Regions from separate parts of the Bradyrhizobium sp. UFLA01-814 genome, predicted to be linked through region 2. Evidence: predicted binding sites of a transcription regulator. Region 2 holds the regulator's gene; each other region holds the start of a gene.
What was found. Region 2 encodes PhoB, which activates phosphate uptake and scavenging genes when phosphate is short. Its sites were predicted from a motif close to TGTCATNNANCTGTCAT; they were not measured.

Region 1: a site for PhoB is predicted at 3,875-3,891, ahead of PMN64_RS28020 (phospholipase C). Genes of this name have one in related genera too.
Region 3: a site for PhoB is predicted at 2,244-2,260, ahead of PMN64_RS09495 (alkaline phosphatase D family protein). Genes of this name have one in related genera too.

Annotation. Positions count from the first base shown of each region.
Region 1 is NZ_JAQOSR010000108.1:5,348-12,722, reverse strand. It holds gene PMN64_RS28040 (GntR family transcriptional regulator) at 1-415, shown strand, start outside; gene PMN64_RS28035 (aspartate/glutamate racemase family protein) at 412-1,176, shown strand; gene hydA (dihydropyrimidinase) at 1,176-2,588, shown strand; gene PMN64_RS28025 (alpha/beta fold hydrolase) at 2,632-3,516, shown strand; gene PMN64_RS28020 (phospholipase C) at 3,967-5,613, shown strand; gene PMN64_RS28015 (cytochrome-c peroxidase) at 5,722-7,053, shown strand; gene PMN64_RS28010 (aldo/keto reductase) at 7,126-7,375, shown strand, end outside.
Region 2 is NZ_JAQOSR010000040.1:9,859-17,233, forward strand. It holds gene argF (ornithine carbamoyltransferase) at 1-805, opposite strand, end outside; gene PMN64_RS14585 (aspartate aminotransferase family protein) at 805-2,013, opposite strand; gene PMN64_RS14590 (GcrA family cell cycle regulator) at 2,501-3,013, shown strand; gene phoB (phosphate regulon transcriptional regulator PhoB) at 3,272-3,982, opposite strand; gene phoU (phosphate signaling complex protein PhoU) at 4,129-4,845, opposite strand; gene pstB (phosphate ABC transporter ATP-binding protein PstB) at 4,953-5,771, opposite strand; gene pstA (phosphate ABC transporter permease PstA) at 5,768-6,613, opposite strand; gene pstC (phosphate ABC transporter permease subunit PstC) at 6,618-7,375, opposite strand, start outside.
Region 3 is NZ_JAQOSR010000022.1:13,939-21,313, reverse strand. It holds gene PMN64_RS09500 (hypothetical protein) at 1-321, shown strand, start outside; gene PMN64_RS09495 (alkaline phosphatase D family protein) at 618-2,180, opposite strand; gene PMN64_RS09490 (TAXI family TRAP transporter solute-binding subunit) at 2,545-3,948, opposite strand; gene PMN64_RS09485 (4a-hydroxytetrahydrobiopterin dehydratase) at 4,160-4,465, shown strand; gene PMN64_RS09480 (YkvA family protein) at 4,557-4,955, shown strand; gene PMN64_RS09475 (TAXI family TRAP transporter solute-binding subunit) at 5,025-6,197, opposite strand; gene PMN64_RS09470 (hypothetical protein) at 6,216-7,037, opposite strand.

The DNA.
Region 1 (7,375 bases), on a different contig from region 2:
GCTCGCGGCGCTGCAGGAAAAGATCGAGTGGCATCACGGCCGTGGCGAGCTGCGCGACTATTTTCAAGTTAATCAGCAGATCCATTCGGCGATCGTCGGCTTCGCCCGCAATGCCGTGCTGAAGGCGACGCACGAGGCGCTGCTGGCGCGGGCCGAGCGCGCGCGCTTCTTCGCGCTGTCGGTGCTCGGCCGCTGGGATGAATCAGTGCGAGAGCATCAGGAGATTTTGTCCGCGCTGAAGGCGCGCGATGCGGCCCGGGCCGGGCAGATACTGGCCCACCACGTGTGCCGCACCGGCGAGATCGTCGCCGAGACGCTGGATGCCAAGACGCTGGATGCCGAGGCGGACGACGCCGCGGCACCGGAGGCACCGGCAAGACCGCGCGGCCGGAAGACGAGGAGCGTTGCGCCATGAAGATCCTGCTGCTCAATCCCAACACGACGGCTGATGTGACGGATCTGCTTCATGCCGCCGGCAGCAAGGCGGCGTCGGCCGGCACGGAGCTCGTGCCGGTCACCGCCGCGCGCGGCGTGCCTTATATCGCGACCCGCGCGGAGGCCCAGATCGGCGGCGCGATCGCGCTGGAGATGCTGGCCGAAGCCGGCCCCGGCGTCGATGCCGCTGTGATCGCGGCGTTCGGCGATCCCGGCCTGTTCGGCGCGCGCGAGCTGTTCGCGTTTCCGGTCGTGGGATTGGCCGAAGCTGCGATGCTCACGGCCTGCATGCTCGGCCGCCGGTTTGCGATCGTCACCTTCGCCGGCGCGCTGGCGCCCTGGTACGAGGAATGCGTCGCCATGCACGGGCTGAGCTCGCGCTGCGCCGGCATCCGCACGCTTGACGGTCATTTCCAGTCGATCTCGCAGGTGCAGGCCGAGAAGGAGGAACTGCTGGTCGCGCTCGCCAACCGCGCGGTCGAGCAGGACAGCGCCGACGTCGTCATTCTGTCGGGTGCGCCCCTTGCGGGACTCGCGGCAAAGGTCCGCGACCGCATTCCGGTGCCGGTGGTCGATCCGGTCGCGGCGGCGGTGAGGCAGGCGGAAACGCTCGCGGTGCTCAAGCCGCGCAAGGCGGTGGCCGGCACCTTCCGCCGTCCCGATCCGAAGCCGACACGCGGGCTGGCCCAGCCACTCGCCGCAATCATCGAACACCGCTCACCGAAGGAGGGGACAAACTGATGTCCTTCGACACCATCATCCGCGGCGGCACCGTGGTGACCGCTGCCGACACCTTCGCCTGCGACGTCGGTATCCGCGACGGCAAGATCACGGCGCTCGGCCATGATCTCGGCGATGCGGCCACGATCATCGACGCCACCGACCGCCTGGTGCTGCCGGGCGGCATCGACAGCCACGTCCACTTCGCCCAGCCGTCCGGCGACGGCATCGTGATGGCCGACGGCTTTGCCAGCGGCACGCGCTCGGCGGCGTTCGGCGGCAACACCACCGTGCTGCCGTTCTGCCTGCAGGAGAAGGGCCAGACGCTGCGCGAGGCGCTGAAGCATTACCATTCGCTGGCCGAAGGCGAGTGCCATGTCGACGTCGCCTTCCATCTCATCCTCACCGATCCAACCGAGCATGTGCTGGGCCAGGAACTGCCGGCGCTGGTCGAGGACGGCTACACCTCGCTCAAGGTCTTCATGACCTATGAGGGCCTCGCGCTGTCGGACCGCGAGTTGCTCGAAACCATGTCGGTCGCGCGCGAGACCGGCGCCATGCTGATGGTGCATGCCGAGAATTTCGACGCCATCCGCTTCCTGACCGACCGGCTCGAGCGCGCCGGCAACACCGCGCCGCGCTTCCATGCGACCTCGCGGCCGATCCCGGTCGAGCGCGAGGCCACCCATCGCGCGATCTCGCTGTCCGAGCTCGTCGACGTGCCGATCATGATCGTGCATGTCTCGAACCGCGAGGCGATGGACGAAATCCGGCGCGCGCAGCAGAGAGGCTTGCGGGTGATGGGCGAGACCTGTCCGCAATATCTCATGCTGACCGAAAAGGATCTCGATCAGCTCAACATGGAAGGCGCAAAATACGTCTGCTCGCCGCCGCCGCGCGACGTCGCCAGCCAGCAGGCCTGCTGGGAAGGGCTGCAGCAGAAAGTGTTCTCGGTGTTCTCGTCGGATCATTGTCCGTTCCGTTACGGCGACCCGCAAGGCAAGCTTGCGCCGAAGGGGCGCACCAGCTTCCGCTGGGTGCCGAACGGAATCCCGGGTGTGGCGACGCGGCTGCCGATCCTGTTCTCCGAAGGCGTGGTGAAGGGGCGGATCGACCTCAACAGCTTTGTCGCCTTCAGCGCCACCAACCACGCCAAGATCTACGGCCTCTATCCACGCAAGGGCACCATCGCGGTCGGCTCGGATGCCGACATCGCGCTGTGGGACCCGAAGCGCAAGGTGACGATCCGCCACGAGCTGATCCACGACGGCGCGGACTACACACCCTATGAAGGGCTCGAGGTCACGGGCTGGCCGGTGCTGACCATGGTGCGCGGCAAGGTGGTCGTCGACAACGGTACGCTCGTCGGCGGCAAGGACCACGGCACCTATCTGCCGCGCGCCAAGCCGCCGAAGACCGCGACCATTCCGTAACGCGACCATCCCGTAACAAGCAAAGAGAAGGCAGGAGATCAACATGCCCTATGCTGTGACAGACGACGGAGTGCGGCTTTATTTCGAGGAGACCGGATCGGGGCATCCGGTGATCCTGGTTCACGAGTTCGCCGGCGACTTGCGCAGCTACGAGCCGCAGATGCGGCACTTCGGCAAGCGCTTCCGGACCATCGCCTACAATGCGCGCGGCTTCCCACCGTCCGATGTACCGGAGCAGGTCTCGTCCTATTCGCAGGCGCGCGCCGCCGACGATATCCTGGCCGTGCTCGATCACATCGGCGCGCCGAAGGCGCATATCGTCGGTCTGTCGATGGGCGGCTTTGCGACGCTGCATTTCGGATTGCGTCACCCTGATCGGGCGCTGTCGCTGTGCATCGGCGGCTGCGGCTACGGCGCCGAGCTCGACAAGCGCGAGACGTTTCGCGCCGAGGCCGACGTGATCGCGAACATGATCCGCAAGGAAGGCATGCCGGCCTTCGCCGAGCGCTATGCCTACGGGCCGACCCGCGTGCAATATGAAAACAAGGACCCGCGTGGCCACGCCGAGTTCAAGACCATGCTGACCGAGCATTCGGCGGTCGGATCGGCCAACACCCAGCAAGGCGTGCAGAAGGAGCGTCCCTCGCTCTATACGCTGGTCGACCGGATGAAGCGCATCAATGTGCCGACGCTGATCATCACCGGCGACGAGGATTGGCCGTGCCTGCTGCCGGGCATCCTGATGAAGCAGAGCATTCCGTCGGCCGCGCTCGCGGTGATGCCGAACTGCGGCCACGCCATCAACATCGAGGAGCCCGACGAATACAACCGCATCGTCGGCGATTTCCTGGCGCAGGTCGAAAGCGGTCGCTGGCCGCAGCGCGATCCGCGGGCGGTCAGCGCTTCGATTACGGGAATGAACGAGTAGGCTTCACGCCGAGTTGAATCGCAGCCATCATCCGCCACCAGGCCAAGCATCCGCGCTTTTCGAGCAACATCCTCGGAAGGCGCGGATTTTTTTCGGGTGTGAGCACGCCGCGACAGCAGGCGGCGCACAATCTGTTCGCATGATTGCTGTCATTCAATTCCATGTCTTGTGACCGAAACCGCGTTCACAGATAGCCGATCGCGTGAGACGGAAGAGGAGGGCGTCTGTCATGCGCGCAAAGATTGGTCCCTCGATGCCTGCTGCAACCGATGCGGACATGAGCGCGCATCATCGTTCGTCGCATTCATTCGACCGACACAGCGCTGTCATCGGTGGTGGATAACTTGTCGCAGGTCGACGTCATAAATCCTTAAAAATAAAAGGGGCACTACGGTGAAAGCCAAATTTCTTTCGACGGTCGGAGTCTGTCTGGTTGCTGCCGCTGCGGTGATGTGCAGCGCCGCAGCTCAGGACGACAACAAGGGCAATAACGGCCACGATCATCATCCGCACGACATCCACACCCAAACGCCGATCAAGCATCTCGTCGTTATTTTCAACGAGAACCGCTCGTTCGATCACTACTTCGCAACCTATCCTGTTGCGACCAACCCGACCGGCTCTATCCCGTTCACGGCGAAGCCGCATACGCCGAAGGTTAACAACCTCGCCAGCGCCAATCTGTTGACCAACAACCCGAACACCAACCCGGCCAACGGCACCGGCGCGACCAATCCGTTCCGCCTCGACCGCACCCAGGCCAACACCAAGTCGCAGAACCACGCCTACACGCCCGAGCAGCAAGCGGTCGACAACGGCAAGGAAGACCTGTTTCCGAAATTCACCGGTCGCGGCACCGCCGGCGGCGTCGGCGCCTTCGGCACCAACGGGCAGGTGATGGGCTATTTCGACGGCAACACCGTCACCGCATTCTGGAATTACGCCCAGAACTTCGCGATGAGCGACAACAACTGGACCGACACCTTTGGTCCGTCGACGCCCGGCGCGCTCGAGGTGGTTGCCGGCCAGACCAACGGCGCGCAGAACATCGTCGGCTCGTCATCGTCGATCGCCGACGGCCAGGGTGGCCTGACGCTGATCGGTGATACCGACCCTGCCTACGATGCCTGCTCGAGCACGACCAGCCAGGTCCTGATGACCAGCAAGAACATCGGCGACCTGCTCAATGCCGAGCAGATCAGCTGGGGCAGCTTCATGGGCGGCTTCGACCTGACGCTCAAGAACAGCAACGGCACCACCAACTGCGGCCGCAGCACGTTCTCGAGCAACGTCAACGGCACCGTCGTGGACTACATCCCGCACCACGCCTGGTTCCAGTACTACAAGTCGACCGCCAACCCGACCCATGCGCGGCCGAACTCGGTGAATGCGGTCGGACACACCTATGTGCCCGGCGGCAAGACGCTCGACCCGGCCAATCATGCCTACGATCTCGAGGACTTCTACGCCGCGGTGAAGGCCGGCAACTTCCCGGCCGTCTCCTACATCAAGATGCCGGCCTACCAGGACGGTCACCCCGGCAACTCCGATCCGCTCGACGAGCAGGCCGGCAATGTCGAGCTGATCAATTTCCTGCAGAAGCAGAAGGAGTGGGGCGAAACCGCGGTCATCATCACCTATGACGACTCCGACGGCTGGTACGATCACCAGTACCTTGCGCCGATCAGCGCCTCGTATGACCCGACCGCCGACCAGGTCAACGGCCCCGGCCAGTGCGGCCGCGGCATCGGCAAGCAGACGCAGCCGAACGGCCTCAATGGCCAGCCGGTGAACGGCCGCTGCGGTCCCGGCACGCGAACCCCGTTCCTGGTGATCTCGCCCTTCGCCAAGCGCAACTACGTCAGCCACACCCGCATCTCGCAGGCGTCCGTGGTGCGCTTCATCGAGGACAACTGGCTGCACGGCCAGCGTCTTGGCGGCGGCTCGTTCGACGACAGCGTCGAATCGATCGCCGACCTGTTCGACTTCGAGCGCGGCCACGGCCAGGACCACGAGTACCGGCAGGACACGCTGTTCCTTGATCCGACAGCCGGAACGGTCATCGTCAGCCCGCCGGATGATCACCATCACCACTAACGCCCTTCGGTTCTGATCCAATCAGAACCGAAGCTCTGCCCTGACGCGTTCGCTCGCGCGAACTGGTCTCCAGTTCGCGCGAAAACGCTTAACGACACTGGATCTGACATGAACCGCCGCACCTTGTGGCTTCTCGGCGCCGGCTTGCTGTGCATGGCCGGCACTGTTGCGGCCGTCGAGACGCAGGGACTTCCGGGGACCAATCCGAACCCGGTGCAGCTCAGGCGTCCGCCGGTCGCCCCGCTGTCCGCCATGGCGCTGCTCGGTCAGAAGATCTTCTTCGACGCGTCGCTGTCCTCTTCGGGCGGATTGTCATGCGCGTCCTGTCACAGTCCGGACCATGCCTACGGGCCACCCAATGATGGGCCGGTGATGCTCGGCGGGCCCGCGCAATCCCGGCAAGGGACACGCGCCGTGCCGGGCCTGACCTATCTCGAGCGGCAGCCGAATTTCAGCATCGGGCCCGAAAAGGACGAGGACGACAATGTCGTCGACTTCGCGCAACTGGCCGCGCTCGGCCAGCAGGCCGCGCGCGCCAGGAAAGTTGCGACCGGGACTGCCGCGTCGGCCGTCAACATCGTCCCGCAGGGCGGACTGTTCTGGGACGGCCGCGCCGATACGCTGCAGGACCAGGCGATCTTCCCGCTGCTCGATCCCAACGAGATGGACGGCGGCAGCATCGAGATCGTAGCGCAGAAGCTGCGCCAGGCGAGTTACGCGCCGCGCTTCGCCGAGCTGTTCGGCGCCGGTGTCTTCGACAACACGCGGCTGCTGGTCGCGGAGGCGATGTTTGCCGTCGCGCGTTATCAGGTTGAGGAGCCGAGCTTCCATCCCTACACCAGCAAGTTCGACTACTGGCTGGAAGGCAAGGCGCGGCTGAGCGAGAGCGAGTTGCGCGGCCTGCAATTGTTCAACGATCCGGACAAGGCCAATTGCGGCGGCTGCCATACGTCGCAGCCGACCCGGGACGGTCTGCCGCCGCTGTTCACCGATCATCAATATGAGGCGCTCGGCGCGCCGCGCAACGCCGCGCTTGTCAGCAACCGCGATCCCGACCATTTCGATCTCGGGGTTTGCGGTCCGTACCGCACCGACATTGCCGAGCAGACGCAATATTGCGGGATGTTTCTGACGCCGACCTTGCGCAACACGGCGACGCGTCGCGTGTTCTTCCACAACGGCGTCTTCACCAGCCTCGAGCAGGTGCTCGACTTCTATAACTTCCGCGATACCAATCCGGAGAAGGTCTTTCCGCGCGGCGCCGACGGCACGGTGCGCAAGTACGATGACCTGCCGGAAAAGTATCACGGCAATGTCGACGTCAGTGATCCGCCGTTCGAGCGCCATCTCGGCGACACGCCCGCGATGACGGCGCAGGATGAGGCCGACATCATCGCCTTGCTGAAGACGTTGACCGACGGTTACCAGCCGGAGCGGTGAGACGTCGCGACGTTCCACCGCGGAACCGCACTGTGAGTTGGCAGCGCTTCGTCATGCGCGCATAATGGCTGCATGAATGTCGTCGAAGGCAACGGTGCCAGGATCCCGGCAATCGGGCTCGGCACATGGGAGCTGCGCGGGCGGACCTGCGCGCGCATCGTCGAGCAGGCGTTGCGGCTCGGCTATCGCCACATCGACACCGCGGAGATCTACGACAATGAGCGCGAGGTCGGCGAGGGGCTGCGTGCCTCCGGCGTCAAGCGCGACGACGTGTTCGTGACCACCAAGGTCTGGACCACGCATTTCATGGCGAAGGATCTCG
Region 2 (7,375 bases):
GATGCGCGGGCAGGCAGTGCATGAACAATGCGTCCGGCTTGGCGAGCGACATCAGCTTGGCATTGACCTGATAGGGCCGCAGCACGTTGTGGCGGTGCTCGCCCTCCTTGTCACCCATCGACACCCAGGTGTCGGTGACGACGCAGTCGGCGCCGCGCACGGCGGCTTCCGGATCGCTGCCGAGCATGATCGGCGCGCCGGTCGCCTTGATCCAGTCGCGCATCGGCTTCTTCGGCGACAGCTCCGGCGGGGTTGCGACATTGAGCTGGAACTTGAACCGCTCGGCGGCATGCGCCCAGGAGGCCAGCACGTTGTTGTCGTCGCCGGTCCAGGCCACGGTCTTGCCCTCGATCGAGCCGCGGTTTTCCTCATAGGTCATGAGGTCGGCCATCACCTGGCAGGGATGCGAACGCCGGGTCAGGCCGTTGATGACGGGGACGGTGGCGTGAGCCGCGAGCTCGAGCAGCGCGTCATGGTTGAGGATGCGGATCATGATCGCATCGACATAGCGCGACAGCACGCGCGCGGTGTCGGCGATGGTCTCGCCGCGGCCGAGCTGCATCTCGGCACCGGTCAGCATGATGGATTCACCGCCGAGCTGGCGCATGCCGACGTCGAACGACACCCTTGTGCGGGTCGACGGGCGCTCGAAGATCATCGCCAGCGTCTTGCCTTCAAGCGGCTTCCTGCCCTTCTCATGCGCCTTCAGCTTCGCCTTCATGGCGGCTCCGGCGGACAGCATGTTGCGCAGCTCGCCGAGCGGCAGCTCGTTGATATCGAGGAAGTGACGGACCGGCTTGCTCATTATCCAGCCGCCTTCTTCGGCTGGGCCGCCGACAATGTCGCGCAGGCGCGCTCGAGCGCGGTGATCGACGTATCGATCTCGGCCTCGGTCACGATCAGGGGCGCCAGGAACCGTACCACATTGTCGCCGGCGCCGACGGTGAGCAGCTTCTCGTTGCGCAGTGCTGCGATCAGGTCGCCCGACGGCACCACGGCCTTGACGCCGATCAACAGCCCCTCGCCGCGCACCTCCGACAGCACGCCGGGATAGCGGTCGACGACGGAAGCGAGCTTCTGCTTGAGCAAGAGCGACATCTTTTGCACATGCTCGAAGAAGCCGGGTTTCAGCATGACGTCGAGCACGGCATTGGCGGCGGCGACCGCGAGCGGATTGCCGCCGAAGGTCGAGCCGTGCGAGCCGGGCGCCATGCCTTCGGCCGCTTTCGCGGTCGCCAGCACCGCGCCGATCGGGAAACCGCCGCCGAGCGCCTTGGCCAGCGACATCACATCCGGCGTGACGCCGGTGCGCTTGTAGGCGAACAGCTCGCCGGTGCGGCCCATGCCGGTCTGCACTTCGTCGAAGGCGAGCAGCAGGCCATGCTCGTCGCAGAGCGCGCGCAGCGCCTTGAAGAACGCCTGCGGCGCCGAGCGCACGCCGCCCTCGCCCTGCACCGGCTCGATCAGGATGCCGGCGGTGTGCGGACCGATCGCCTTCTTCAACGCCTCGATGTCGCCATGCGGCACCTGGTCGAAGCCGTCCATCGGCGGGCCGAAGCCTTCGAGATATTTCGCCGAGCCGGTCGCGGCCAGCGTGCCCAGCGTGCGGCCGTGAAAGGCGCCCTCGAAGGTGATGATGCGGTAGCGCTCGCCATGGCCCTTGGAGAAGTGATAATGGCGGACCAGCTTGATCACGCCCTCCATCGCTTCGGCGCCGGAATTGCAGAAGAACACGAAGTCGGCAAAGCTCTGCTCGCACAGCCGCGCGGCCAGCACCTCGCCGTCCGGGCTCTTGAACAGGTTCGACATGTGCCAGAGCTTGGTCGCCTGGTCCTGCAGCGCCTTGACCAGATGCGGATGCGCATGCCCGAGCGCGTTCACCGCAACGCCCGAGGTGAAATCGAGATAACGGTCGCCGTTGGTTGCGATCAGCCAGGCGCCCTCACCGCGCTCGAAGCCGAGATCGACCCTGGCGAAGACGGGGAGCAGATGCGACGTGGCAGCGTTGGTCATGGCGTTCACTGACGGTTTTTGAGCCGACAATTGCCGCGGGGCTTGACGCCAGCGCAGCAACGGCCAGCTTCGGAAAACAAAACGGCCGCCTTTGCGGGCGGCACGTGGCGGACATTCTATGCTGCGGTCGGTAGGTGTCAATCGCCACGAAGTGGCCTTCCTGCAATGCGAAACGAGCGCAATCCGGAGCATTCCGGTGCGGTGGAAAAGCCTCATCGCAATGCTTAACTGTATCGGAACATGTGGACGCACGGCCGCGGACTCTTGCGCCAGAGTCACGCCATATTGTAGCGTTTGGCCTGTCGGGTACGACATCTCGTGCGGCAGTACTGGACCCTCTAAGTAGCCTTCGTATCGCGCGTAAACGTTCGGGCGCAAGACCGCGCCCGGCGAGGGCTAAGGGATTCTGGCCGCAGGGATATTTGTCCAGATTGGCTCGCAGCGCCGCTCCAATGATTGGCCGGCGCTACGCGAAGGGAAGAATGCGATGACTGTATTGACCTGGTCCGACGATCGCGTCGAGCAGCTGAAGAAACTCTGGGAGTCTGGCCTGTCGGCCAGCCAGATCGCGGCGGAACTTGGCAATGTGACGCGAAACGCCGTGATCGGCAAAGTGCATCGGCTCGGCCTCTCCGGCCGCGCCAAGGCCCCCTCCACGGCCGCGCCGCGGCAGCGCAAGGCCCGCCCCGCCCAGCACATGATGCGGGTGGCGCGCCCGGTGTCCCGCGGCAACACCGCGCTGGCGCACGCCTTCGAGGTCGAGATGGAGCCCGATCCGATCTCCTACGACAATGTGGTGCCGATGAGCCAGCGGCTGTCGCTGCTCGAACTCAACGAGGCCACCTGTCACTGGCCGGTCGGCGATCCCTCAAGCCCGGAATTCTTCTTCTGCGGCGGCAAGGCGCTCGGCGGCCTGCCCTATTGCGCGCATCACTCGCGCGTCGCCTACCAGCCCGCCGCCGATCGCCGCCGGCCGTCGGCGAAACCGCAGATCAAGTGAGCACTCGGGAAACTACGGAAGACCTGAAAAACAAATCCCCGCGAAAGCGGGGATTTTTTTATGGCGCGTGGCCCGTTACATCATCGGCGTCGTCCCGGCGAAAGCCGGGACCCATAACCACTAATGCGTGTTGTTAGAAAGCCGTCTGGCCCCGTGCCGATTACGCCGGCCGCGGCGTATGGGTCCCGGCTCCCGTGCGCAATTGCGCACTAGGCCGGGACGACACCGTGCTACGGGATATGAATCCCGCAACGGCCATTACGGCTGCGGCTCGGCCTTGGCAAAGCGGTCGTCGAGCGCGTAGCCGGCGCCGCGCACGGTGCGGATCGGATCCTGCTCGCGGCCCGGATTGAGCAGCTTGCGCAGGCGGCCGATATGCACGTCGACGGTGCGTTCATCGATGTAGATGTCGCGGCCCCAGACGCTGTCGAGCAGTTGCTCGCGGCTGAACACGCGGCCGGGATGCTCGAGGAAGAATTCGAGCAGGCGATACTCGGTCGGCCCGAGATCGATCGGGCGGCCCGAGCGCGCCACGCGGCGCTTCTCGCGGTCGAGCTCGATGTCGCCATAGGTCAGCACGGTTGCAAGCCGCTCCGGGCTCGCGCGGCGCAAGAGGCCCTTCACCCGCGCCAGCAGCTCCGGCACCGAGAACGGCTTGACGATGTAATCGTCGGCGCCGGTGGCAAGCCCGCGCACGCGCTCGCTTTCCTCGCCGCGCGCGGTCAGCATGATGATCGGAAGCTGCTTGGTCTCGGGCCGCGCCCGCAGGCGGCGGCACAGCTCGATGCCGGACAGGCCCGGCAGCATCCAGTCGAGGACCACGAGGTCGGGAACGCGCTCCTTCAGCCTCGTGTCGGCATCGTCGCCGCGCCCCACCGTCTCGACATCGTAGCCTTCCGCATCGAGGTTGTAGCGCAACAGCGTCGTCAGCGCTTCCTCGTCTTCGACTACCAGAATGCGTGCGCTCATCGGTTTAAGTTCTTTCTCTGTGGTGATCCGTTGCCCAGACGCAAACCGAAACGCTTACTTCCTTGAGCATAGTCCCCGCGGAAACGAATTGTCGCGAGGATCGTCCAGTTTCACTCTTGCCGGTTTCGCGCTTGCCGATGATGCCTTCAGTTGCCCGGCACCGTGGTGGCAAAAGTGGTCATGTCCCCCTTCGGGCGCTTGTCGGTGATCTGCTGGCCCTCGATCATGTAGAACACGGTCTCTGCGATATTGGTAGCGTGATCGCCGATCCGCTCGATGTTCTTGGCGCAGAACATCAGATGGATGCAGAACGAGATGTTGCGCGGATCTTCCATCATGTAGGTGAGCAGTTCGCGGAACAGCGAGGTGCAGATCGCATCGACCTCCTCGTCGCCCTTCCAGACGTTCATCGCCGCCGGCAGGTCGTGCGCGGCGTAGGCGTCGAGCACCGACTTGACCTGCGACAGCACGAGGTCGGTCATGTGCTCGAGGCCGCGGATCAGCTTCAGCGGCTGGAAATCGCTCTCCAGCGCCGCGACACGCTTGCCCATGTTCTTGGCGAGGTCGCCGATCCGCTCGAGGTCGGTGGCGACGCGCATCGCGCTGACGATCTCGCGCAGGTCGATCGCCATCGGCTGGCGGCGCGCGATCGTCAGCACCGCGCGCTCTTCGATGTTGCGCTGCAGATTGTCGATCTCGATGTCGGCGGCGACCACGCGCTTGCCGAGCGCGACGTCGCGACGGATCAGCGCGTCGACCGACTCGGTAATCATCCGCTCGACCAGGCCGCCCATCTCGGCGACCAGGCGGGTCAACTCCTGCAGGTCGCTGTCGAATGCCTTGGCGGTATGTTCAGAAGCCATCGCTTGTCTCCCTCAAACCATGATCCCGGGGATCATGGTTTCGTGTCCTGAATTTTAGCATGCCCTGATCGGAAAACCGGTTTCCACTTTTCCGGATCATGCGCCGGTCAACCGAACCGGCCGGTGATGTAGTCCTGGGTGCGCCGATCGCTCGGTGAGGTGAAGATCTTGTTGGTGTCGTCGAACTCGATCAGCTCGCCGAGATACATGAAGGCGGTCTTGTCGGAGACGCGCGCCGCCTGCTGCATGTTGTGGGTGACGATCGCGATCGTGTAGTCCTCGGAGAGCTCCTGGATCAGCTCCTCGACCTTGGCGGTCGAGATCGGGTCGAGCGCCGAGCACGGCTCGTCGAACAGGATCACCTCGGGGCGCACCGCCACGGTGCGCGCGATGCACAGGCGCTGCTGCTGGCCGCCGGAGAGCGACAGGCCGGACGCGTTCAGCTTGTCCTTGACCTCGTTCCACAGCGCGCCGCCGCGCAGCGCCTTCTCGACCCGGTCGTCCATCTCGGACTTCGAGATCTTCTCGTAGAGGCGGATGCCGAAGGCGATGTTCTCGTAGATCGTCATCGGGAACGGCGTCGGCTTCTGGAACACCATGCCGACCCGCGCGCGCAGCAAGTTGAGGTCGAGCTTGGGGTCGAGAATGTTGGTCTGGTCCAGCATCAGCTGGCCGACCGCGCGCTGGCCCGGATAGAGGTCATACATCCGGTTGAAGATGCGCAGCAGGGTCGACTTGCCGCAGCCGGACGGGCCGATGAACGCCGTGACGCGGTTGGTGCCGAGCGTCAGGTTGATGTTCTTCAGCGCGTGGTGCTCGCCGTAATAGAAATTGAGATTGCGCACCGTGACTTTCGGCGGCGCTTCAGGCAGCGGAACCTGGGGAACGTGGCCCGCGGCAGTCGTGGAGACGGAAAGCTCGGTCATTTTGCGGCCCTTTCGGCACCAAGGATACGCGCGCCGATATTCAACGCGAGCACGGTGAATGTAATGAGCAGCGCACCGCTCCACGCCAGCTCTTTCCAGTAGGCGTAGGGGCTCTGCACGAAGTTGTTGATGGTCACCGGCAGGTTGGCCATCGTCTTGGTCAGATCCAGGCTGAAGAACTGGTTCGACAGCGCGGTGAACAGCAGCGGCGCGGTCTCGCCGGCGACGCGGGCGGTCGCCAGCAGCACGCCGGTGATCAGCCCCGATCGCGCGGCACGATAGGCGATCCGCTTGATCACCAGCGAACGCGGCAGGCCGAGCGCGGAGGCGGCCTCGCGCAGCGGATTGGGCACCAAGAGCAGCATGTCCTCGGTGGTGCGCAGCACGACCGGGATCACGATCACCGCGAGCGCGAGGCTGCCTGCGATCGCCGAGAAGCCGCGCATCGGCACCACCACCGCACCATAGATGAACAGGCCGATGATGATCGACGGCGCGCTGAGCAGGATGTCGTTGATGAAGCGGATCACCGAGGTCAGCTTGTCGTGCTTGCCGTATTCGGCGAGGTAGGTGCCGGCGAACAGGCCAAGCGGCGCGCCGATGCCGACGCCGATCACGGTCATGATGACCGAGCCGACGATGGCGTTGAGCAGGCCGCCTTCGGTCGAGCCGGGCGGCGGCGTGTTCTGGGTGAACAGCTGCACGCTGAGGCCGGCAAGGCCGTTGTAGAGCAGCGTGATCAGGATCAGCGCCAGCCAGGTGACGCCGAACAGCGCCGCGCCGACACAGAGTGCGCGGATGACGATGTCGCTGCGGCGGCGGGATTTGTAGATCGGGTTCATGGCGTTACTTCCCCGCCTTCTTTTCAAGCCGCATCAGCATCAGCCGCGCGCCGGCGAGCACGAAGAAGGTCAGCACGAACAACAGCAGGCCCAGCAGGATCAGGCCGGACTGATGCAGGCCGTCGCTCTCGGCGAACTCGCTAGCGATCGCCGCCGAGATCGTGGTGCCCGGCGCGAAGATCGACGACGAGATCCGGAACGAGTTGCCGATGATGAAGGTCACCGCCATGGTCTCGCCGAGGGCGCGGCCGAGCGCCAGCATGATGCCGCCGATCACCCCGACGCGGGTGTAGGGGATCACGACGTTGCGGACGACTTCCCAGGTGGTGCAGCCCATGCCGTAGGCGGCTTCCTTCAGCACCGACGGCACGGTCTTGAACACGTCGACCGAGATCGCGGTGATGAAGGGCAGCACCATGATCGCAAGGATCAGCGCGGCGTTGAACAGGCTGAGATAGGACGGCGGACCGGCGAACACCGCGCCCAGCACCGGGACGCCTTCGAAGATCCGGATCATGAAGGGCTGGAAGGTGTTGGCCAGGAACGGGCCCAGCACGAAGAAGCCCCACATGCCGTAGATGATCGACGGGATGCCGGCGAGCAGCTCGATCGCGATGCCGATCGGGCGGCGCAGCACTTGCGGGCAGAGCTCGGTGAGGAACACGGCGATGCCGATGCCGACCGGAATGGCGATCATCATCGCGATGACGGAGGTGATCAGCGTGCCGTAGATCGGGCCGAGCGCGCCGAGCACCGGCGGAT
Region 3 (7,375 bases), on a different contig from region 2:
GATATTTTCCCGGAGATCCCCGCGATTCTGAAAACCCTGCCGGATCCGATCGATCAAATGAAGCTGTTTGAGCTGATCCAGATCATTCCGACGCCGACCAGGGCCGCACTCAGGTCGGGCAACCTCGTCGGTTACAGAATTTCCGATGCCAGGATCATGCGATACTTGCGCAACAACAGCATCTTCGCTTTCGGCCGGGCCGACCGGGCAAGAACATCTGCGACCTTCCGCGAGATCCTCGATGCGATGTGGCTGTTCGACGCCAAGTTCGAGCAGGCGCTTGCCAGGTTCAAGGAGATCAAGGCGGGCAAACCGGGCTGATCGGTTGCGGAGAGACCCCAGCCCTCCCCGCAAGCGCAGGGCTATCGCATATGCCCCTTGGCGACCGCGCAAGTGCTTGGCCTCGTGGTTCGAGACGCGCCGCAAGCGGCGCTCCTCACCATGAGGGTCTACTATTGTGCCGCAAAACAAGACCTCATCCTGAGGAGCCCGCCGAAGGCGGGCGTCTCGAAGGATGGCCACGAGGGCACCGCCACGAAATGCGATAGCCCTGCCCGCAAGCGGGAGAGGGAGCGCAGTTCGTTCGCGGCGTTATCTCAACCCAATCGCGTCGCGCGCTAGACTGGCTTCGGATCGAGCGTGATCGCCCACAGCTCGGCGTCGACGCGGTCGCGCAGGCTCACCGTCATCTGCCCGCTCTTGCCGTCGATCTTGACGTGGCCGAAGAACTGCATGCCGGCCGACGGCGGCAGGTTCTGGTTGGCCTCGCCCGGCGCCTTGATGAACTTCACCTCGGGGCCGAAGGTGTTGTCGAGCTCGTTCGGACCGAACGTGCCGGCATGCAGCGGGCCGGAGACGAATTCCCAGAACGGATCGAACTCCTGGAACTGGGCCTTGTTCGGGTTGTAGTAGTGCGCTGCGGCGTAATGCACGTCGGCGGTCAGCCACACCGTGTTGACGATACCCGCGGTCTTGATGAAGCGCAGGATATCGGCGATCTCGAGCTCGCGGCCGCGCGCCGGACCGTCGCCCTGCGCAAAGGCTTCCGAGCCCTTCTTGTTGGCGGCATCGTCATAGACGATCAGCGAAAGCGGCATGTCGGAGGCGATCACCTTCCAGGTGGCGCGCGAGTTGAGCAGCGCGCGCTTCAGCCAGGCCATCTGGTCCGGGCCGATGAAATAGGCGTCGGGGCCGTACTGCTCCTGCAGGTTCGGGCCGTTGGGGCCGCGATAGCTGCGCTCGTCGAGCATGAAGACGTCGAGATGCGGACCGTAGCTCAGCGTGCGATAGACGCGGCCCGGCTCGACGATGCTCTCGCGCATCGGATACATCTCGTGGAAGGCCTTGGCCGCGCGCGCCGCGAGCACGGTGATGTCGCGCTCCTTGTAGGCCGCCGGCAGTTGCTTCGACAGCGACCAGTTGTTGGTCACCTCGTGATCGTCCCACTGCACGAAGATCGGCACCTCGGCATTGAAGGCGCGGACGTTGTCGTCGAGGAAGTTATACTTGTGGGCGGCCCGGTATTCGTCGAGCGTCTCGGCGACCTTGGCCTTCTCGGGAATCGTGACGTTCTTCCAGATCTTGCCATCGGGAAGCTTCACCTCGGAAGGGATCACGCCGTCGGCGTAGATCGTGTCGCCGGAGTGCAGAAGGAAATCCGGAGCGTGCTTCTTCATCGCGGCGAAGGTGATCATGCCGCCGTCGTCGGGATTGATGCCCCAGCCCTGGCCGGCGACATCGCCGCCCCACACGAAGGAGACGTCGCGGCGATCGCTCGGCCCGGTGCGGAAGCGGCCGACCACCGGCTCGCCGACGACGTCGATATGGGCAAGGTCGCGGAAGCGGACGCGGTAAAAGATGTCCTGGCCGGAGGGCAGGTTCTCCAGCAGCATCTTGGCGGTGAAGTCGCTCTCGGGCAGCGCCGTGATCGGCGGCAGCGTATGGGCGTCCTTGAACGATTCGGTGGTCGCGACCTCGACCATCATCTGCGACGGCCGGTCCGCACGCGCCCACACCACGCCGCCGTCGACGCCGACATCGCCGGACTGCACGCCATGGGTGATCACCGGGCGGTCGGCGGCCCGCGACAGATAGGGCATCGCGATCACGCCGGCGCCGGCCGCAGCCGCCGTGGAGAGAAAGCGTCGGCGGGTGAGATTTCGCGAGAACCGGATCGTCATGGGGAGCCTCCTCAGGTCACAGCGACAATGCGCCGCAGGCGCGCCAAGACCTAGAAAAATTCCATGACGGAGAGATTACAGCGGCGGGAGGCACAAGGCGTCGGGGTCAGCACCTTTGTAAGGTGAGCACGTACGTCGGGCTCCCTCCCCCCTTGCGGGGGAGGGTAGGGGAGAGGGGTAAGCTCCGGGCGGCATGTTTGCGGAGAACGGTGCCTTCGCAACTCGGTCGCTTGTTGTCGAACTCAATTCTGAGAGAGCACGTCGTGTGGCACCCCTCTCCCTAACCCTCCCCCGCAAGGGGGGAGGGAACCCTGCCGCCGATGACTCCCTCACAGGCTTTGGCGGATAGAGAGTAGCGGCGATTCTACGCCGTGCCCGCCGCCCTGAACTGCGTGGCAGTCCGTTGCAAATTTTGCGGCATGCTGAACAACAAGGCCTTGCGGTCGGCGACGGCGTTATGAAGCTGCTCGAGCGCGATGTTGAACGCGGTCAGCGTGCCTTCCTCGATCGCGCCGTGCTCGAAACAGTCCAGCGTGTGGCGCAGGATGTCGTCGGCCTCCGCCTGCATCTGGTCGAGTTCCTCGATTGAATCGCTTTGCCGTGCGGCTTTGAGCATCGCCAGCAGGCGTTCGCGCTGCGAGGTGTTGGTGTTGCGCTCGTCCTGCTTGAGATAGCCGGCGAACCACGCACCGGCCGAGCCCATCGCCGAGAACGCCATCAGGCTCCACCAGATGTAGTCGCTGTAGCGGTCGAGGAAGGTTTTTTCCTCGCCGTCGACAAACGCGGCGGCGCCCGGATGCACCGGAATGGTGGCATCCTTGTCGGTGTCCGGCGTCTCGATCTTGGCGGCGAGCGGGAAATCGGTCTTGAGCGACTGCCGGATCGCGAACAATTGCCGAGTGAATGCCGCGACCGTCGAGTCCGACAGGCCCTTCCGCGCAACGATGTGGTGCGAGAAGCTGATCGTCTTCACCTCATCGTCGGGCCGGTCGGCGGAGCCGAGCGAGCCCGCGGGGATTTCCGCGGCCTCATAGGCCGGATGGTTCTGCGCGATTGCCTCTGAGGCGTCGATCGCAAGGAAACTCGGCTCGCCACCGTCGCGGACCGATGCCGTGATCGCATCGATCGTGATCTTGCTGTTGGCCGGACCGACGGCGAGATAGGCGTCGGCCTTCAGGTTCTTGATCGCTTCCGCCGCCTCATTGGCCGGGAATTGCACGATTTCGACCTTCATCGGGTCGACGCCGTATTGCGTCAGGATCAGCTTCAGCAAATTGACATTGGCCGGGGTGCGGCCGACGACGCCGATCTTGCGGCCGGCAAGCTGCGCGATCTTGGTGATCCGCGCGGATTTCCGGACCTTGCCCTTGGCGGGCGGAACCCACATCACCACGACATTCTTGCGCAGGGTCGCGACCGCCTGCGCATTCTTCGGCACTTCGAGATCGCCGCGGATGATGGCGAGATCGGCCTTGCCGTCGGCCAGCGTCTGCGCGCTGGCGGTGGCGCCCTCGGTCTGCACCGGCCTCAGCTTGACCTGGGTTTGCTGCTGGTTGTTGAAGGCCTGCGCCAGCGCCTGCACGACCTTGAGGTCATCGCTGTTGGCGGGACCGACCGCGATCCGCAGCGTCACCGGACGCACGGCGAAATAGTAACCGGCCAGCAGCGTGCCGATGATGGCCAGCGCGCCCGCGATCAAAACAAACATCAGCCGCCGCTTTGCCGAACGCAGCGGCTTGGGCGACATGCTGGCGGAGCCGTCTGTCATCGATCTCGCAAACAATCGTCGGGGCTCAATCTCGCAAAACTACCAACGCGCATACATCCCCTATGTGTAGCAAATTACTGAATGGACAGATGTTACAACTCCGTCATGGTTACCAGCGGCGATAGGACGCGATTTCGGCCTTAATTTGGGCGTGGATCCCATCCCGGAGGCCGGTTGTTAGGCTAAAGTCGGCGTTAAACGGGAGGTTACCATGGTCGAACGGCTGTCAGCGGAGGCAAGGAAGGCCGCCCTTTGGGAACTGGCCGGCTGGTCGGAAACGTCCGGCCGCGAGGCGATCGCCAAGACCTTCGTGTTCAAGGACTTCAACGAGGCCTTCGGGTTCATGGCCCGCGCCGCCCTGGTCGCCGAGAAGAGCGACCATCACCCCGAGTGGAAAAACGTCTACAAGACGGTCGAGGTGGTGCTGTCGACCCACGATGTCGGCGGGGTGACCAAGCGCGACATCGACCTCGCCAAGGCCATGAACGCGATCGCAAGGCAGCTTGGGGTCAGTTGAGCCCGGCGCGCGCAACCTTGCGCGGGTCCGCCGATATCCCCAGATTCGCATCGTCCGCCGCCGAACTGGCGCGGCGTCGAGGAACCTTGCGATGACATCGAGCGAACACGGCGTGGGATTTGGGCCTGCCGATCGGCTGGCACAGGACCCCGAAAGCGTGCGCCGCCGTTTCTGGATCAAGTTCAAGAAGGTGGTGGCGAGCCTGCCCTTCGCGGAGGACCTGCTGGCCGCCTATTACTGCGCCTTCGACCGGCAGACGCCGCGCCATGTGCAGGCGGCGCTGCTCGGGGCGATCGCCTATTTCATCCTGCCGTTCGATTTCGTGCCCGACATGCTGCCGATCCTCGGCTTCACCGATGACGCCGCAGTGCTCGCAACAGCGCTCCGCATTGTGGCAAGCCACATCACGCCGGAGCATCGCGATGCCGCCCGCGCCGCGCTGAAGCGCGGTGTGCCGGAGGGCGCGGAAAGTAGCCCGGATGAAGCGTAGCGTAATCCGTGGTCTTTCTCGCCGATCGATCGAGCGGGTTTCGCTGCGCCCGATCCGGGTCCGAGGAGTCTAGCGTTTCTCGCCGGCGCGCAGTTGGGCACGAGAGTTGTTTTCCGCTTCCCACGCCCGGAACTGCTTGAACAGCACCTCCTTGTCGGCGTCGCTCTGCAAGCGCGTCGCCGCCGGGCTCTGCTTCAGGAATTCATCGAAACGGGTGCGCTTGGCAGCTTCGACGCCGTGGCGGTCCAGCCATTGCTGGGCTACCGGCAGGCGTTGCCAGCCCGGCAGTGGCGCCGACAGCGAGACCTCCCGCCACTTCGGATGGAACGGCGGATTCTGGAACGTCGGAAATTTTGTGAAGAACGCATCCACGAAATTGGCCAGCTTGTTGTAGCGCTCCGTCTTCGGTGCCCAGTTGTAGGCCGCAAGCACGGCAGGAACGGCGATCGTGTCAACGCGCTCCTCGCCCGAAATCAGGTTGGGATAGTCCTTGGCCGACAGGCTCGCCGGCAGATAGTCGTCCTGCAACGGTTTCTCGTAGTTGACCGGCACCAGGTGGAACCGGTCGTCCTTGAAGCCGCTCACGGACTTGTAAGGCTTGCCGCCGCAGACGATCACCGCGTCGATTTCGCCGGCCTTCAGTTTCTCCAAGGCGATGCGCTGCTCGATATAGACGACCTTCGGCTTCATTCCGAGCCGCTCGAACACGGTCAGTGCAGTGACGAAGGTGCCGCCATTGGGAAGGTCGACGCTGACGGTCTTGCCTTCAAGCTCCCTGAGATTACGGATCGATTTCGACGCGATCACGTGCATCTCTTCGTTATAGAGCTTGGTCACGTATGTGAACTGTTTCTTGATGTCTTTCGCGATGCCCTTCCGCTCGAGATAGTCGAGCGTGTCAGATCGAACGATGCCGAGATCGACACCCTGCAGAAACAGTATGTCGGCGACGCTCTGCACCGAGCCGCGGCCGATGATCGGCAGGATGCGCAACTTATTGCCATCGTCGAGCACGGAGGCGAGATCGGCGCCGAACTGAACATAGGTGCCGCCGATCGTACCCGAGATCAGCGTGACCGTGTTGGCGTTGAGGCTCTGCTTGGTGCTTACGGAGCCGAACTGAAAGATCGCCTTCAGGCTGTCGCTGACCTTGGCCGGGTCGAATTCGGTCTGCTCGGCCCGTGCCGCCAGGCCGCAAATCATCATGCCTGTGCATAGTACCAATCCAAACAAGCGTCGCATGTGTCCCTCGAGATGAGCTTAGTTCTGCATTTGCGCGAGGCGCTGCTGCGCGGACTGCGAGCCGAGTTCGGCGGCCTTGCGATACCAGAGGCGCGCGGTCTCCGGATCGGGCGTGATGCTCCGCTTGTCCAAAGTCCCCAGCACGTCGGGGTCGTAGGTGCGCGCCAGCAACAGCGCCGCGTCCGCGTCCTGCGCATCCGCGGCCCGCTCGAGCAGGAGTCGCGCCGATACGATGTCGCCGATCGCAAGCAGGCTGTTGGCGCGCTTCAGAAGCGCCGCGACCGCATCCGGATCGAGGCGTCTTGCCTGTGGCGCCGCCGGTAATGGCTCGACCGGCGCAGCAGCGGGTACTTCGACCGCGACGATTTGGCTCTGAATCGCTTCCTGATAGGCGGCCGCGATCTCAGCGCGCGACGGCTGGCTCGCGATGGCGGGTGATGCTGGCGTTGCCACGGCGCGAACAGCCTCAGCAAGGTCCGCCCGGACCCCGACTGGCGAAACGCCGACCAATAAGGCCTTGGCGCTCAGGATCGTGTCGCGCGTGACGCCGGCGGACAACAGCGCGAAGACCGCCGCCGCGACAGCCGCGACGGCCGAAGCTGTCAGCAGGCCGATGCGAAGGCGCGAACGCGGAATCGTCGTGCGCCTTTCCCAATCCGCGTCGTACTCGTCAATTTGGCTTGAGAGAAAGAGCGGAGCTGGTTCGTCCGCGCCGAAGTCGATGCCTGCCCGATGCGATCGTCGGTAGCGATAATGCGCAAATCCGGGATCGTTGATATCTGCGTTGACTGCGCCGCGCGGCGGATCGTTGCCGTGAACGTGTCCTGAATTCCCCACCATGATGACGCTTCCCCGTTACTATGACGCAACAATCGGGCATCTCTGGTGTCTGGTTGTTATTCTTATTGGGGTACCTGAGCGCCCGTTACGGGTCCTTAATCGCCTTGCGATTGGGCCCAAAAAGCGGCCTCGGTCGCTGCGAATCGGGAGAAATTTGGGTTTGATTGCGGCAGCGCGCGCCAATTCAGAGGAAGTTCACAAGGTTTGCTCGCGTTGCGCGCGCAGCGCTGAAGCGTGGAGTGCCGACTGAGGAGTGAGGTCTGCGTTCTCCTCCCCCTGAAAGGGGGAAGGTCGGGATGGGGGTCAGCCGCAGACGCCGCTGTAAGTGGAGAGAGCAG